DNA from 2 places in the Paradevosia tibetensis genome. Region 1 is predicted to be linked to the other one. Evidence: riboswitches for the same ligand, from Rfam matches in the RefSeq annotation. Region 1 holds a riboswitch; the other holds the start of a gene.

Region 1 (7,305 bases):
ATGTGGGCGGCTTTCTCTGAATTGGCCTGTGTGTAACGTAATAACATTTTTGGTGTCAACGCTTGCCAGCGCAAATTCCGAAACGTTATATAGTTACATCATTCGCCATGCCAAGCCCCATTGCCTGAACCCTCGGGCCGGGGCCGCATATCGTGTCACTTCGTAACGATATAACGTAAAGGATTTCCGATGAAGCGTGCCATCTCCCCGCTCGCCCTGCTGCTGGCGCTGGGTCTTGCAACGCCCGCGATCGCCGAGGAAGAGGTCGCCTGGCGGCTCTTCGTGGCCGACCATGCCGAGCCCACCGTCACCGCCATCGATCTGGAGAGCGGCGACGCCCTGGGCAGTTTTGCCCTTTCCGGGCCCGCAACCCTCTACGCCACGCCCGCCAAGCGCGCCGTCTATGCCGTCCAGGGCAATGACAACCAGGTGGCGGTAATCGCCACCGGCGTATCCGTCGATGATCACGGGGACCACGGAGATCTCACGCTCACCGATCCCTCGCTCGGCTCGGCCGTCCTCACTGGCGAGCGCCCCGTTCACTTCGTCGAGCACGATGGCAATTTCGCTGTCTTCTACGATGGCGAGGGTGTGGCCCGGACCTATTCGGAAACCGCGGTTCTCGCCGGCGACGCCACGTTTGCCGAAACCGCCACGCCCGCGCCCCATCACGGCGTCGCCATCCCCTTCGGCGCCCATACCATCATCACCGAGCCCAATGCCGAAGACCCCAAGGCCCTTCCGACTGGCGTATGGGTACGCGACGGCGCCGGCGCTACCGTTGGGGACTTCCATGCCTGCCCGGACCTGCATGGCGAAGCCTCCTCGGGCAACCTTCTCGCCATCGCCTGCGGCTCCGGCCTGCTGATCGCCAGGGAGGGCGGCGAAGGTCCCGAGATTTCCTTCCTGCCCTATGCGCCTGACCTGCCCGAAGGCAAGGCGACCGCGCTCCTCGGCGGCGTCGGCTTCCAGTACTTCCTGGGCAATTATGGCGCTTCGCGCGTCGCCGTCATCGACCCGAGTGCCCAGGACGCCTTCCGTCTCGTCGATCTGCCGACCCGGCGCGTGCACTTCGCCGTCGATCCTGTGCGGCCCAAATTCGCCTATGTCTTCACCGAGGACGGCAACCTGCTCCAGCTCGACATCCTCTCGGCCGCCGTCACCGGCACGCTGCGGCTGACCGAGCCCTATTCGATGGATGGCGAATGGAGCCTGCCGCGCCCCCGTGTGGCGGTCGCCGGTGACGAGATCGCCGTCACCGATCCTCTCAAGGGCCTCATCCACATCGTGGATGCGCACAGCTTCGCCAAGACCCGCGAGATCGCGCTTGCCGGCAAGCCCTTCAACATCGTGGCGGTCGGCGGCGCCGGAGAGACCCACGGCCATCACCACCACTAACCCCTTCATCCCCTCTCCCTCCGCCGGGGGAGGGGAGCGCTTTCCAGCCAGGATCATTCCATGAAACGACTTCCCGTCACCGTGCTCTCCGGCTTTCTGGGCGCCGGCAAGACCACCTTGCTCAATCACATCCTCAACAATCGCGAGGGCCGGCGCGTCGCCGTCATCGTCAACGACATGAGCGAGGTCAATATCGACGCTTCGCTGGTCCGCGAGGGGGGCGCCGATCTTTCGCGGACCGATGAAAAGCTGGTCGAAATGAGCAATGGCTGCATCTGCTGCACCTTGCGCGGCGATCTCCTCGCCGAGGTGCGCAAGCTCGCCGAGGCGGAACGCTTCGACTATCTCCTCATCGAATCCACCGGCATCTCCGAGCCGCTCCCCGTCGCCACCACCTTCGATTTCCGCGACGAGAACGGGGAGAGCCTGGCCGACATCACCCGGCTCGACACCATGGTGACGGTGGTCGATTGCGCCAACCTCCTCAAGGATTACGGCTCTTCCGATTTCCTCAAGGATCGGGGCGAGACCCTGGGCCCCGAGGACGAGCGCGCCCTCGTCGACCTCCTCGTCGAGCAGATCGAGTTTGCCGACGTCATCGTCCTCAACAAGGTCTCCTCTGCCAACCTGCTCCAGCGCCAGGCCGCCATTTCCATCATCAAGGCGCTCAATCCCTCGGCCGAACTCATCGAGACCGATTTCGCCCAGCTTCCCCTCGACCGGGTCCTCGATACCGGCCTCTTCAGTCTCGAGATGGCCGAGCGCAATCCGCTCTGGTTCAAGGAGCTCAACGGCTTTGCCGACCACGTCCCCGAGACCCTTGAATACGGCATCCGCTCCTTCGTCTACCGCGCCCGCCGGCCCTTCAATCCGGCCCTGCTCGATCGTTTCATCGCCCGCGCCTGGCCGGGCGTCGTGCGCGCCAAGGGCTTCTTCTGGCTCGCCACCCGCCCGCATTTCGTCGGTGAGCTGAGCCAGGCCGGAGCGCTCGTGCGGACCGGTCGGCGGGGCCTGTGGTGGTCCGCCGTTCCGCCCCAGCGCTGGCCGGACGATCCGGATTGGACCGCCTCCATGCGCGCCTATCTCGACCCCGTCTGGGGCGACCGGCGCCAGGAACTGGTCTTCATCGGCCTTGAGGACATGGACGAGGCCGCCATCCGGCGCGAACTCGATGCCGCGCTCGTCCCGGCGCGCGCCTTCACGCCCGACAACTGGACGAGCCTGCCCGATCCGTTCCCGGCCTGGAGCTAGCGCAGCGGTCCCTTGAAGATGAAGAAGGCGCCCGCAAAGATCAGCGCGAAACCCACCACGTGGTTCCAGGTGAACCTTTCGCCCAGCACCAGAACGGCGAAGCCGGCGAAGACGCTGAGCGAGATCACCTCCTGGATGGTCTTGAGCTCGGCCGCGCTATAGGTGCCGTACCCGATGCGGTTGGCGGGCACCGCCAGCCAGTATTCGACCAGCGCGATGCACCAGCTCGCCATCACCGCGATCCACATCGGCGCGGTGGGGAACTTGAGATGCCCGTACCAGGCAATGGTCATGAAAACGTTCGATCCGATCAGCAGGACGATCGGCAGCACGGCGGAAGCGGAAAACTGCATGGAGCACCGGGGGGCGGGGGAGACGCACACTCTCGCGCCCGCCGCCTTCCGTCAATGGGGCGTCCGCTCGTTCATCTTGCAGTCATCGGGCGTCCCATACACATTTCGGGGAAAGCACCGAATACCGCGAGGCAATCCATGATCCTGCGTCTTCTCGCCGCCCTGTTGGCCCTGGCCGGCGCGGTCCTTCCCGCCGCCGCCGCCGAGCTCGCCTGCTCGGGGGCGTTCGGCCCCGATTCGTCCGAGGCGCGCCTCATCGAGACCTTCGGCAAGGAAAACGTCGTCTTCGGCGAAGTCCCCGGGGCCGAGGGCGAGACCATGCTCGCCACCACCGTCTTCCCCAATGACGAGGCGAGGCGCTTCCAGGTCGGTTGGTGGGATGAGGAGAACCGCGATTCGATCGCCTATTTCACCGTCCCGCCAAATGACAGCGCTCCCGGCGGCGTCCATATCGGCCAGACCGTGGCCGAGGTCCAGGCGCTCAACGGCGAGCCCTTTACCCTGCTCGGCTTCTATTGGGACTACGGCGGCTCGGCCAGTTTCACTTCCGGCAAGCTTGCCTCGCTTCCGGGCGGCTGCTCGCTGGGGGTCGCGTTCGAGCCGCGCAAGGACCTGCCCACCGGCGTCGACGACACCCCGATCCTGGGCGACAGGGAAGTATCGTCCACCGAGCCGCTCCTGGTGGATCTCGATGCGCGCATCTACGACGTCTACCTCAGCTATCCCGACCCCAGCGCCCCGGCCGATACCGATACCGGGGAAGGGGAGGGCGCCGGCGAAGCCGCCGCCCCGCAATAGCGGCTAGATATCGATATCGGGCTCGTCCGGCTGCTTGTCCGCCGGGGGAGCCTCCCCGGGCTCGACCGGCTCGATCCGCACCACCTCGATCTTGACCCGCGCCAGCAGCCCCGCCAGGGCCCCCAGCAGCGCCAGCCACGGCGCGGCCAGCACCATGATGCCGCCCAGGCCGACCCCGGCATTGAGCGGGATCTCGGCATAGATGTCGCCGCGCTCGGACTTGACGCGCAGGCGCCGCACATTGCCTTCCTTGAGCAACTGGGTGATGCGCTCGACGAGCTGGCTGCCGGCCACCTCGATTTCCTCGGTGAAGGTCTTCCAGTGATCCTTGGGCTGGTCGTCCATGTCTGTCTCCATCAGAGAAGCCTCTCTTCCCCATACATAGGAAACCCTGCGCCGATTTCACGCGCATTGACCTTGCGCAACCATATGTGGCAATCCTAACCCCACGTTGGTTCCCCCAAGCGCAGGCGCGGGGGATGAAAAGGGAACACGGTGCGGATTACCCATCAGGGGCCTAGACCGTGGCTGCCCCCGCAACTGTAAGCGGCCAGCTTTGCCATTTGCCACTGGGCTTCGCCCGGGAAGGCGGCACAGCGACAAAGAGGCTGCGAGCCAGGAGACCTGCCAGCGCAACCGGGCGGAAACGCCCAACTCGTTAATCCGCGCGCACGGAGGGTGTCCGCAAAATGACCACTGCTACGCAGACCCAGACCATCAATCTCACCTTGTCTCAGCGGCTTGTCGCTGGCGGCCTCGCCCTCGTCCTGGGCTTCGTGCTGCTGGGCGGCATCGGCTTTGCCAGTGACATGCGCGTCCACAACGGCGCCCACGACACCCGCCACGCCCTCGGCTTCCCCTGCCACTAAGCGCTTCGAGACAAAAATGAATCTGTTCCGGCGAATATTCTTCGCTGCGGTCCTGTCCGGACTCGCGGCCGGTCTTGCCATGTCGGCGGTCCAGCAGTGGCGCGTCGCCCCGCTGATCCTCGAGGCCGAGACCTATGAAGGCCAGGAGGCTCCCGCGGCGCCGGCCACCCACACCCATGAAGATGGCACCGCGGCGCACAGCCACGATGCCCAGGAGGCCGCTCCTGCCGGCCACGTCCACGACGAAGACGCCTGGGCGCCCCAGGATGGCGCCGAGCGCATCTTCTATACGGTGCTTGCCGACGTCCTCGCCGCCATCGGTTTCGCGCTGGTCCTAGCCGCCGTCTCGGTGCTGGTGGGCCTGCCCATCACCGCCGCCAACGGCATCGTCTGGGGCCTGGGCGGCTTCATCGTCTTCCAGCTCGCGCCCGCCTTCGGCCTGCCGCCCGAACTCCCGGGCATGCCGGCCGCTGATCTGGGCGCCCGCCAGCTCTGGTGGTGGGGCACGGCCATCGCCACCGGCGCCGGTCTGCTGGGTATCGCCAAGTTCCGCAACTGGCAGGCCATTGGCGCCGGCGCCGTGCTGATCCTTCTGCCCCACCTCATCGGTGCCCCGCAGCCGCCCCATGAACCGAGCGCCGTTCCGGCGCACCTCGCCACCGCCTTCGCCGCCAGCGCGCTCTCGGCCGGTGCAGTCTTCTGGTTCATCCTCGGCCCGCTCCTGGGCTATCTCAATACCCGCTTCGCCAAGGCCGAAGCCTCTCAAACCAGAATGGTGCACGCATGAGCGAAAAGATCCCCGTAACCGTCATCACCGGCTTCCTCGGCTCGGGCAAGACCACGCTCGTCCGGCACCTGCTCGGCCACGCCAGGGGCAAGCGCATCGCGCTCATCATCAACGAGTTCGGCGATATCGGCGTCGACAAGGAAGTGCTGGCCGGGTGCGGCGACGAAACCTGCCGCGAAGAGGACATGATCGAGCTGGCCAACGGCTGCATCTGCTGCACCGTGGCCGACGATTTCATCCCCACCATGAAGACCCTGCTCGAACGCGACGAGCGCCCCGATCACATCGTCATCGAAACCTCCGGCCTGGCGCTTCCCCAGCCGCTGATCCGCGCCTTCAACTGGCCCGAGATCAAGACCGAAGTCACCATCGACGGCGTGGTCACCGTCGTTGACGCCGCCGCCCTCGCCGAAGGCCGTTTCGCCTCCGACGAAGAGGCGGTCGATGCCCAGCGCAAGGCCGATTCCATGCTCGACCACGAGACGCCCTTGGGGGAACTCTTCAAGGACCAGCTCGTCTCGGCCGACCTCATCATCGTCAACAAGACCGACCTCGTCGACGAGTCCGGCCTGGCCCCGGTCGAAGCCGAACTGCGCGCCGCCATGCGTCCGGGAACCGGCATCGTGCGCGCCGCCAACGGCCATGTCGATACCGTCGCTCTCCTGGGCCTGGGCATGGCCAGCGAGGACGATCTCGACGGCCGCGAATCCGCCCACGAACTGGAGCATGGCGGGGAAGGCCACGAGCACGACGATTTCGACAGCTTCTCGATCCGTCTCCCCGCCGGCAGCCGCGAGGCCCTGCTCAAGACCATCGAGGAAACCATCCGCGCCCACGACGTGCTGCGCCTCAAGGGCTTTGCCGCCATCGAAGGCGCCCCCGCGCGCCTGGCCATCCAGGCCGTCGGCCCGCGCGTAAACGCCTATTTCGACCGCCCCTGGAAGGACGGCGAAAAGCGCGAAACGGCGCTGGTGGTGATCGGCGAAAGCCCGCTCGACCGCGATGCGATCACGGCCAGCCTTCAGGCGGCGTAACCCCTCATCCGGCCCTTCGGGCCACCTTCTCCCCGGAGGGGCGAAGGGACGACGGCACGATTCGTGCCACGCGGGCACCTCTCCCCCTCGGGGAGAGGTCGCCGCAAAGCGGCGGGTGAGGGGTCGCCCCAACCACCGCCCCCAAAGGACAAGAAATGCACCTTCTCGCCGCCCAGGCCGGCGCCATACAGCAGGAAGGCGAGGCGATCGATCTCAATCAGTCGCCCGGCGAGATCGTCTTCGGCACCTCCGCCGACAGCGAACTGGCCATGCTCGCCGCCGCCACCGACCGCGCCGGCTACAAGGGCCTGCGCCTCGCCAATCTCCTGAAGCTCTCGCACAACCTCTCGGTCGACCTCTGGCTCGACCAGACCGTGCGCCACGCCCGGCTCATCGTCCTCCGCCTCATCGGCGGCCCCGCCTATTGGCAATATGGCGTCGACGAAATCTACGCGCTCTCCATGCGTGAAAACATCCCCCTGGTGCTGCTCTCGCACGACGCGGTGCCCGACCCGGTCCTGCGCTCCCGCTCCACCATCGCCCCGGAAGACTGGGACCGCCTGCTGACGCTGTTCGTTGCGGGCGGCCCGGAGAATGCCGATACGCTGCTGGCAGCATTCCAGCTTCTGGCCACCCCGGCCCTCCCCACAAGGGGTAGGGAGCCAGTGTTGCACGACCTGCGGGCCCAACCCTTTTCCCGGTTCGGTTATTGGCATCCCGCCACCGGCATGACCGACGCCGACACCTTACGCGCCCCAACGTCTCCCTCCCCCCTGTGGGGAGGGAACAAGGGTGGGGGTGAGCCGCAAGCTCGG
Region 2 (7,305 bases), 2.1 Mb from region 1:
CGCGATTGCAGCTGTTGGTGGACGCGACGCAGCCAGCCTAGAAGTCCCAGTCTTCGTCCTCGGTGGCGATGGCCTTGCCGATGACGTAGGACGATCCGGACCCCGAGAAGAAGTCGTGGTTCTCGTCTGCATTGGGGGAAAGAGCGGAGAGGATCGCCGGATTGACCGCGCAGGCCTCGGGCGGGAACAGCGCCTCATAACCCAGGTTCATCAGCGCCTTGTTGGCGTTGTAGTGCTGGAACTTCTTGACGTCCTCGGACAGGCCGACCGCGTCGTAGAGTTCCTCGGTATAGCGGGTTTCGGCGTCATAGAGCTCGAGGAGCAGGTCAAAGGCGAAGTCCTTCAGTTCCTGCCTGCGCTCCTCAGGGAGCCGGTCGAGTTCGCGCTGGTATTTGTAGCCGATGTAATAGCCGTGCACCGCCTCGTCGCGGATGATGAGACGGATGAGATCGGCAGTGTTGGTCAGCTTGGCGCGCGAGGACCAGTACATGGGCAGGTAGAAGCCCGAATAGAACATGAAGCTTTCAAGGAAGACCGAGGCGATCTTCTTCTTGAGCGGATCGCCGCTCTCGTATTGCTCCATGACCAGCGCCGCCTTCTGCTGCAGGAAGGCGTTTTCCTCGCTCCAGCGATAGGCGTCGTCCACGTCCGGGGTGAGGCAGAGCGTGGAGAAGATCGAGGAATAGGAGCGGGCGTGCACCGCCTCCATGAAGGAGATGTTCGAGAGCACCGCTTCCTCGTGCGGGGTGGCCGCGTCGGCCATCAGGCGCACCGCGCCCACCCCGTTCTGGATGGTGTCGAGCAGGGTGAGACCGGTAAAGACCCGTATGGTGAGCTGCTGCTCGGCGGCGGTCAGCGTTGCCCAGGATGGGATATCGTTGGAAAGCGGCACCTTCTCGGGCAGCCAGAAATTGCTGGTCAGGCGGTTCCAGACCTCCAGGTCCTTGTCGTCCTGGACGCGGTTCCAGTTGATGGCGCGCACGCGGGCGGCGGGGCGGAATTGAACGTTCATCTTGCTGTCAGCCTTCATCTCAGAGCGTGCAGGAAACGCAGCCCTGCACCTCCGTGCCCTCGAGCGCCATCTGGCGCAGTCGGATGTAGTAGATGGTCTTGATGCCCTTCTTCCACGCGTAGATCTGGGCGCGGTTGATATCGCGGGTCGTGGCGGTGTCGCGGAAGAACAGCGTCAGAGACAGGCCCTGGTCGACATGCTGGGTCGCCGCCGCGTAGGTGTCGATGATCTTCTCGGGCCCGATCTCATAGGCATCCTGGTAGTATTCCAGGTTGTCGTTGGTCATGAAGGACGCGGGATAGTAGACGCGGCCGATCTTACCTTCCTTGCGGATCTCGATCTTGGAGACGATCGGGTGGATCGAGGAGGTCGAGTGGTTGATGTAGGAGATCGAGCCGGTCGGCGGCACGGCCTGGAGGTTCTGGTTGTAGAGGCCGGTCTTCATCACCCTGGCCTTGAGTTCGCGCCAGTCCTCCTGGGTCGGAATGTGGATGCCGGCCTTCTCGAACAGCGCCTCGACCTTTTCGGTGGCGGGCTTCCATTCCTGCTCGGTATATTTGTCGAAGTAAGCGCCGCTCGCATATTTCGAGTTCTCGAAGCCCTTGAAGCTCCGGCCGCGCTCGGCGGCGATGAGGTTCGAGGTGCGGACGGCGTGGTAAGCCACGGTGTAGAAATAGATATTAGTGAAGTCGACGCCTTCCTCGGACCCGTAGAAGATGCGCTCGCGGGCCAGGTAGCCGTGCAGATTCATCTGCCCGAGTCCGATGGCGTGGCTATCGGCATTGCCCTTGGCCACCGAGGGGACGGAGGCGATGTCGCTCATCTCCGACACGGCGGTCAGCGCGCGGATCGAGGTCTCGATGGTCCTGCCGAAATCGACCGAATCCATCGCCGCGGCGATGTTGAGCGAACCCAGGTTGCACGAGATATCCTTGCCCATGTGGCTATAGGAAAGGTCGTCGTTGAAAACGCTGGGCTCGCTGACCTGCAGGATTTCCGAGCAGAGATTGCTCATGGTCACGCGGCCGGCAATCGGGTTGGCCCGGTTCACCGTGTCCTCGAACATGATGTAGGGATAGCCGCTCTCGAACTGGATCTCGGCGATGACCTGGAAGAATTCGCGCGCCTTGATCTTCTTCTTGCGGATGCGGCTGTCGGCCACCATCTCGCGGTACTTTTCGCTCACCGAGATTTCGGTGAAGGGCACGCCGTAGACCCGCTCCACGTCGTAGGGCGAGAACAGGTACATGTCCTCGTTGTTCCTGGCCAGTTCGAACGTGATGTCGGGGATCACCACGCCCAGCGACAGCGTCTTGATGCGGATCTTCTCGTCGGCATTTTCGCGCTTGGTGTCGAGGAAGCGCATGATGTCGGGGTGGTGGGCGTGCAGGTAAACCGCTCCCGCGCCCTGCCGCGCCCCCAGCTGGTTGGCATAGGAGAACGAATCCTCCAGGAGCTTCATCACCGGCAGCACGCCCGAGGACTGGTTCTCGATCTGCTTGATGGGTGCGCCCATCTCGCGGATGTTGGTGAGGCTGAGAGCCACGCCGCCGCCGCGCTTGGAGAGCTGGAGCGCCGAGTTGATGGCGCGCCCGATGCTCTCCATGTTGTCTTCCACGCGCAGCAGGAAGCACGAGACGAGTTCACCGCGCTGTTTCTTGCCGGCATTGAGGAAGGTCGGGGTGGCCGGCTGGAAGCGCCCGGAAATGATCTCGTCCACGAGGTTGCGTGCGAGCTGTTCGTCGCCGCGCGCCAGCGTCAGGGCGACCATGCAGACCCGGTCCTCGTAGCGCTCGAGGTAGCGCTTGCCGTCGAAGGTCTTGAGCGTATAGCTCGTATAGTACTTGAACGCGCCCAGGAACGTGGGAAAGCGGAACTTCTTGCCATAGGCGTGGTCGACCAGGTCGCGGACGAAGTTGAACGCGTACTGGTCGAGCACTTCCTGCTCGTAATAGCCCTCGGTCACGAGGTAATCGAGCTTCTCGCGCAGGTTATGGAAGAAGACCGTGTTCTGGTTCACGTGCTGCAGGAAATACTGCCGTGCCGCCAGGCGGTCCTTGTCGAACTGGATGCGGCCCTCGCTGTCGTAGAGGTTCAGCATCGCGTTGAGCGCGTGGAAATCCAGCGTCTGGTCCGGGGCCTTTGCGGGGCGTTCTAGTGTGAGCATGTCCAAAACCGTACGAGTCCTTGTCTGACATTTTCGACGTCCTCCGCGGTCCCGAGAAGTTCGAACCGGTAGAGGAGGGGCACGGCGCATTTGCGCGAGACGATATCGCCCGCGATCGCGTAGGCCGGCCCGAAATTGGTGTTGCCCGCGGCGATCACGCCGCGGATCAGGCTGCGGTTGGCAGGATTGTTGAGGAACTGGATAACCGGCTTGGGAACCGCGCCCTTGCCCCCTCCGCCGCCATAGGTGGGGAGGACCAGCACATAGGGTGCTTCGATGACGGGGGGCTCCCCGCCGGCCTCGACCGGCAGGCGCAGGCTTTCAAAGCCCAGCTTCCGGACGAAGCGGTGCGTGTTTTCCGAGCTGCTCGAATAGTAGACGATGTTGCCCATGGCCGCATGGCGTCCGCGTCGGTCCGGGCGTCAGGAGAGGGCGCCGATCATGTCGGGACGGAAGCCGGCCCAATGCTGCTCGCCGGCGACGACGACCGGGATCTGGCGGTAGCCCATGCCCTGGACGCGCGCATAGGCTTCGGCGTCTTCTGAGATGTCGACGAGCGTATAGTCGATACCCTTGCGGTCGAGCGCGCGGGTAGTGGCGGTGCATTGAACGCAGGCGGGCTTGCTGTAAACGGTGATGGTCATCTGATCCCTCGCATCTGTTAGCTGGGCAGGGATAGAGGACGGCGGCCGAATGGAAGACCCATGCGCACCCGCTCGCCTCCGGCACCCCGCCGGTGGACGTAACTTGTTCGAGGCAGGTCTCCTGGCTCGCGGGTCAGCGTCTTCTGTTCCGCCTTCCCGAACCGGTGGGTCCAGTGGCCGAAAACGAACAGATACTCGCCGCTTACAGTTGCGGGGGCAGCCTCGGCATTGCTCCCATAGGGAGCGCACCGAGTTCCCGTCTTAGCTCCCGGCTTTGGTAACCGGAAGAACCTAGAACGCTACATATAGTATGCGCATCTTCTTTGGCGTCAATGGATATGGGGTAGGTGAGGGGCGATGAATCGGGTTGAAACTTCCCCGCGATGGTGCGTGGGAATCACGAGGGCGGGAAACGGCCTCCGGTCTCGTCCGGAAGTCTGGCGCGCAGCGGCCGAAGGCATCGGCCTTCACAGCCGCCGCTGCACGTGGAGGGCCGCTGCGTGCGTTCAGCCGCAGGTCGCCCGAGCCAGGTTTCCGGCTTCGTCGACTTCCAGGTTGAGTCGGTCCTCGCTGAAGTCCTGGGTGACCATGTCGCCCGGCATGATGACGCGCACCACGCCTTTGGACTGCACCGGCGCGCCGCCGACCGTCACGTCTTCGGCCGTCGTGCCGACCACCGCCTTGCCGATGCTCGCCTCGAGCGCTGCCGCCCCGCAATCGGGCGTGGCCGGTTCGGTCGCCGGCCCGTCTGCCCGGGCAGGGGCGGTGCAGGCGATGATGGTCGCCAGAATGGCAATTCCCGCAGGCAAGCTCTTGAACATCGGCATATCTCCTCGTTCGGGCAGCGCGACCACAACGGTTCTCTGCGACAACAAGAAGAACACCTTTCCGTGCCGCGCGTCGAGCCGCCCGAAAGACAACAAGGCGGCGAGGGCAGGAGCCGGTAGAAAGGCATCCTTACTTCCCGTCATTTGTTAAGTCTCTCGATCATCGCCCCTCGCGATGCCAGGACAGGAGATTGAACATGGCTGGTCAGCAACGCGGCTCGGACGAACCCACAGGGACGATGCCATGACGTCCCGCTGGCTTTGGCTTACCATCCAGGTCACACGCCGCATCTGGTTTCGCGCCAGCATTTTTTCGGTCGTTGCGGTTCTGGTCGCGCTCCTGGGTATCGCACTGGACCCGTACATTCCGAGCGACCTGCCGGCCAAGGTGGGTGCCAATGCGGTCGACCATATCCTGAGCATCATCGCCTCGAGCATGCTGACCGTTACGACCTTTTCGCTCAGCATCATGGTCTCGGCCTATTCGGCGGCCACGACCAATGTCACGCCCCGTGCCACGAAGCTGGTTATCGAGGACTCGACCACCAAGAACGTGCTGTCCACGTTCGTCGGCTCCTTCCTGTTCAGTCTGGTCGGCATAATCGTATTGAGCACCGGAGCCTATGGAGCCCAGGGCAGGGTCGTCCTGTTCGCCGCAACGATCATCGTCATTATCCTGATCGTGGTCACCTTGTTGCGCTGGATTGACCACCTGGCCCGGCTCGGCCGGGTTACCGAAACGACCGACAGCGTTGAGCAAGCGGCGGCCAAGGCCATGCGGGCCCGACATCAAAATCCATATATGGGTGGGCGACCCTTTGACGATCCGGCGGGCCTGCCGCCAGACGCTCGCGCCGTGCCGAGCAGCAAGATCGGATACGTGCAGCACGTTGATATCGGAGCGCTTGCCGAGCTCATTCCCGATGAAGGTGGCGCCATCTATCTCAACGCGATTCCGGGCAAGTTCGTCGATCCTACGCAGACGCTGGCCTGGACCTCCCGCGTCGAGGGCGAAGCGGTCGAGAAGGCCGTTCGCGACTGCTTTTCCATCGCCGATACGCGCTCGTTCGACCAGGACCCGCGGTTTGGCGCATCGGTCCTCGCCGAAATCGCGTCACGCGCCCTGTCGCCCGGCATCAACGACCCCGGGACGGCGATCGACGTCATCGGGCGAGCGGTTCGCATATTGTCCATCTGGTCTGAGCCGGACGAGTTTGACGAGGCCGACTACCCAGAGGTCTACGTGCCACCCTTGGCGCTGGCCGACCTGTTTGACGACCTCTTCATGCCCATCGCCCGGGACGGCGCGCCCGTAGTCGAGATCGGGCTCCGCCTGCAAAAGGCCTTCCTGACGCTTTCCCGGCTCGGAGAAGGCCGGCTCCGCCCCCAAGCCCTCCGGCATGCCGCCGAAGCACTCGAGCGTTCAGAATCGGCCTTGCCGATAGAAGCCGACAAGGTGCGCGTGCGCCAGGCCGCCCAGATGGTGCTGCAGACCGGGCACTAGTCGACCGAGGCGCTTGACCAGAGCCAGACAAAACAGCAAGGCGCCCGGCTTTTCAGCCGAGCGCCCAAACATGACTTATTAGCTTTGGTTGTTGTTCCCCAACTACCCTCAGCTGCAACCCGTGGTCGTGCCGCAGGTGTCGCACTTCAGGCACGTGCCGTTACGCACCATGGTGAAGTTGTGGCACTCGGTGCACTGGTCGCCGGTGTAGCCCTTCATCTGGGCCTCGGCCCGGAGCAGGCCCGCGTCCTTGCTGGGCGGGGGGCTCGGGATGGGGCTCAGCTCGGCGGCCGGGAAGGCCGCAGGGGCGAGGGCGGGCTCGGCCTTGAGGGCCGTGGCCGTGCGCAGCGCGGTGACCGTGGAGGTCTGCATGGCCGGAGCCGCCGTTGCCGAAACCTGGGCCGTGGGCACCAGCATCAGCGAGGAGTTGGCCACGCGGCCGCGGGTCATGCCGCGGGATACAAAGCGCTCGGCGGGCACCGGGGCAGGCGCGGCCGTGTTGCCACGGGCGCTCTTTTCCTCGGCTACGCCCTTGCCGAGCGAGGTCGGGCCCTCGGGGTTAACGTGGGCCAGGTCGTCGCGGTCGAGATAGGAGACGGCGAGTTCGCGGAACACGTAATCCAGGATCGAGGTGGCGTTCTTGATGCGGTCGTTGCCCATGACCATGCCGGCGGGCTCGAACCGGGTGAAGGTGAAGGCTTCCACGTATTCGTCCAGCGGCACGCCGTACTGGAGGCCGAGAGAGATGGCGATGGCGAAGTTGTTCATCATCGCACGGAAGGCGGCGCCTTCCTTGTGCATGTCGATGAAGATCTCGCCCAGGCGCCCGTCGTCGTATTCGCCGGTACGGACATAGACCTTGTGGCCGCCCACGACTGCCTTCTGGGTGTAACCCTTGCGGCGGTCGGGCATCTTCTCGCGCTCGCGCACGGTGCGCTCGATGATGCGCTCGACGATCTTTTCGGCAACCACCGGCACGCGGGCCGCCGCGTTCTGGGCCACCAGGGCCTCGACCGCATCGTCCTCTTCCTCGTCGTCATCGGCGAGGAGGGCGGCGTTGAGCGGCTGGCTGAGCTTGGAGCCGTCGCGATAGAGCGCGTTGGCCTTGAGCGCCAGGCGCCAGGAGAGCATGTAGGCTTCCTTGCAGTCCT

The links. A riboswitch is a leader RNA that binds a small molecule or an ion and turns the genes downstream of it on or off. The one in region 1 is predicted to bind cobalamin.
Region 2: linked by a shared signal. The riboswitch ahead of nrdH (glutaredoxin-like protein NrdH) and the one ahead of FNA67_RS01960 (CbtB domain-containing protein) in region 1 are both predicted to bind cobalamin.

What each region holds. Positions count from the first base shown of each region.
Region 1 is NZ_CP041690.1:375,362-382,666, forward strand. Features, by position in the region: gene FNA67_RS01930 (hypothetical protein) at 1-47, opposite strand, end outside; gene FNA67_RS01935 (metallochaperone AztD) at 190-1,398, shown strand; gene FNA67_RS01940 (GTP-binding protein) at 1,459-2,649, shown strand; gene FNA67_RS01945 (DMT family protein) at 2,646-3,002, opposite strand; gene FNA67_RS01950 (hypothetical protein) at 3,141-3,800, shown strand; gene FNA67_RS01955 (DUF4342 domain-containing protein) at 3,804-4,145, opposite strand; cobalamin riboswitch at 4,236-4,446, shown strand; gene FNA67_RS01960 (CbtB domain-containing protein) at 4,490-4,669, shown strand; gene FNA67_RS01965 (CbtA family protein) at 4,686-5,456, shown strand; gene cobW (cobalamin biosynthesis protein CobW) at 5,453-6,490, shown strand; gene cobN (cobaltochelatase subunit CobN) at 6,646-7,305, shown strand, end outside.
Region 2 is NZ_CP041690.1:2,490,090-2,497,394, reverse strand. Features, by position in the region: gene FNA67_RS12050 (P-loop NTPase family protein) at 1-41, shown strand, start outside; gene nrdF (class 1b ribonucleoside-diphosphate reductase subunit beta) at 38-1,012, opposite strand; gene nrdE (class 1b ribonucleoside-diphosphate reductase subunit alpha) at 1,032-3,179, opposite strand; gene nrdI (class Ib ribonucleoside-diphosphate reductase assembly flavoprotein NrdI) at 3,167-3,571, opposite strand; gene nrdH (glutaredoxin-like protein NrdH) at 3,602-3,823, opposite strand; cobalamin riboswitch at 3,918-4,133, opposite strand; gene FNA67_RS12025 (I78 family peptidase inhibitor) at 4,330-4,644, opposite strand; gene FNA67_RS12020 (DUF2254 domain-containing protein) at 4,895-6,154, shown strand; gene FNA67_RS12015 (vitamin B12-dependent ribonucleotide reductase) at 6,263-7,305, opposite strand, start outside.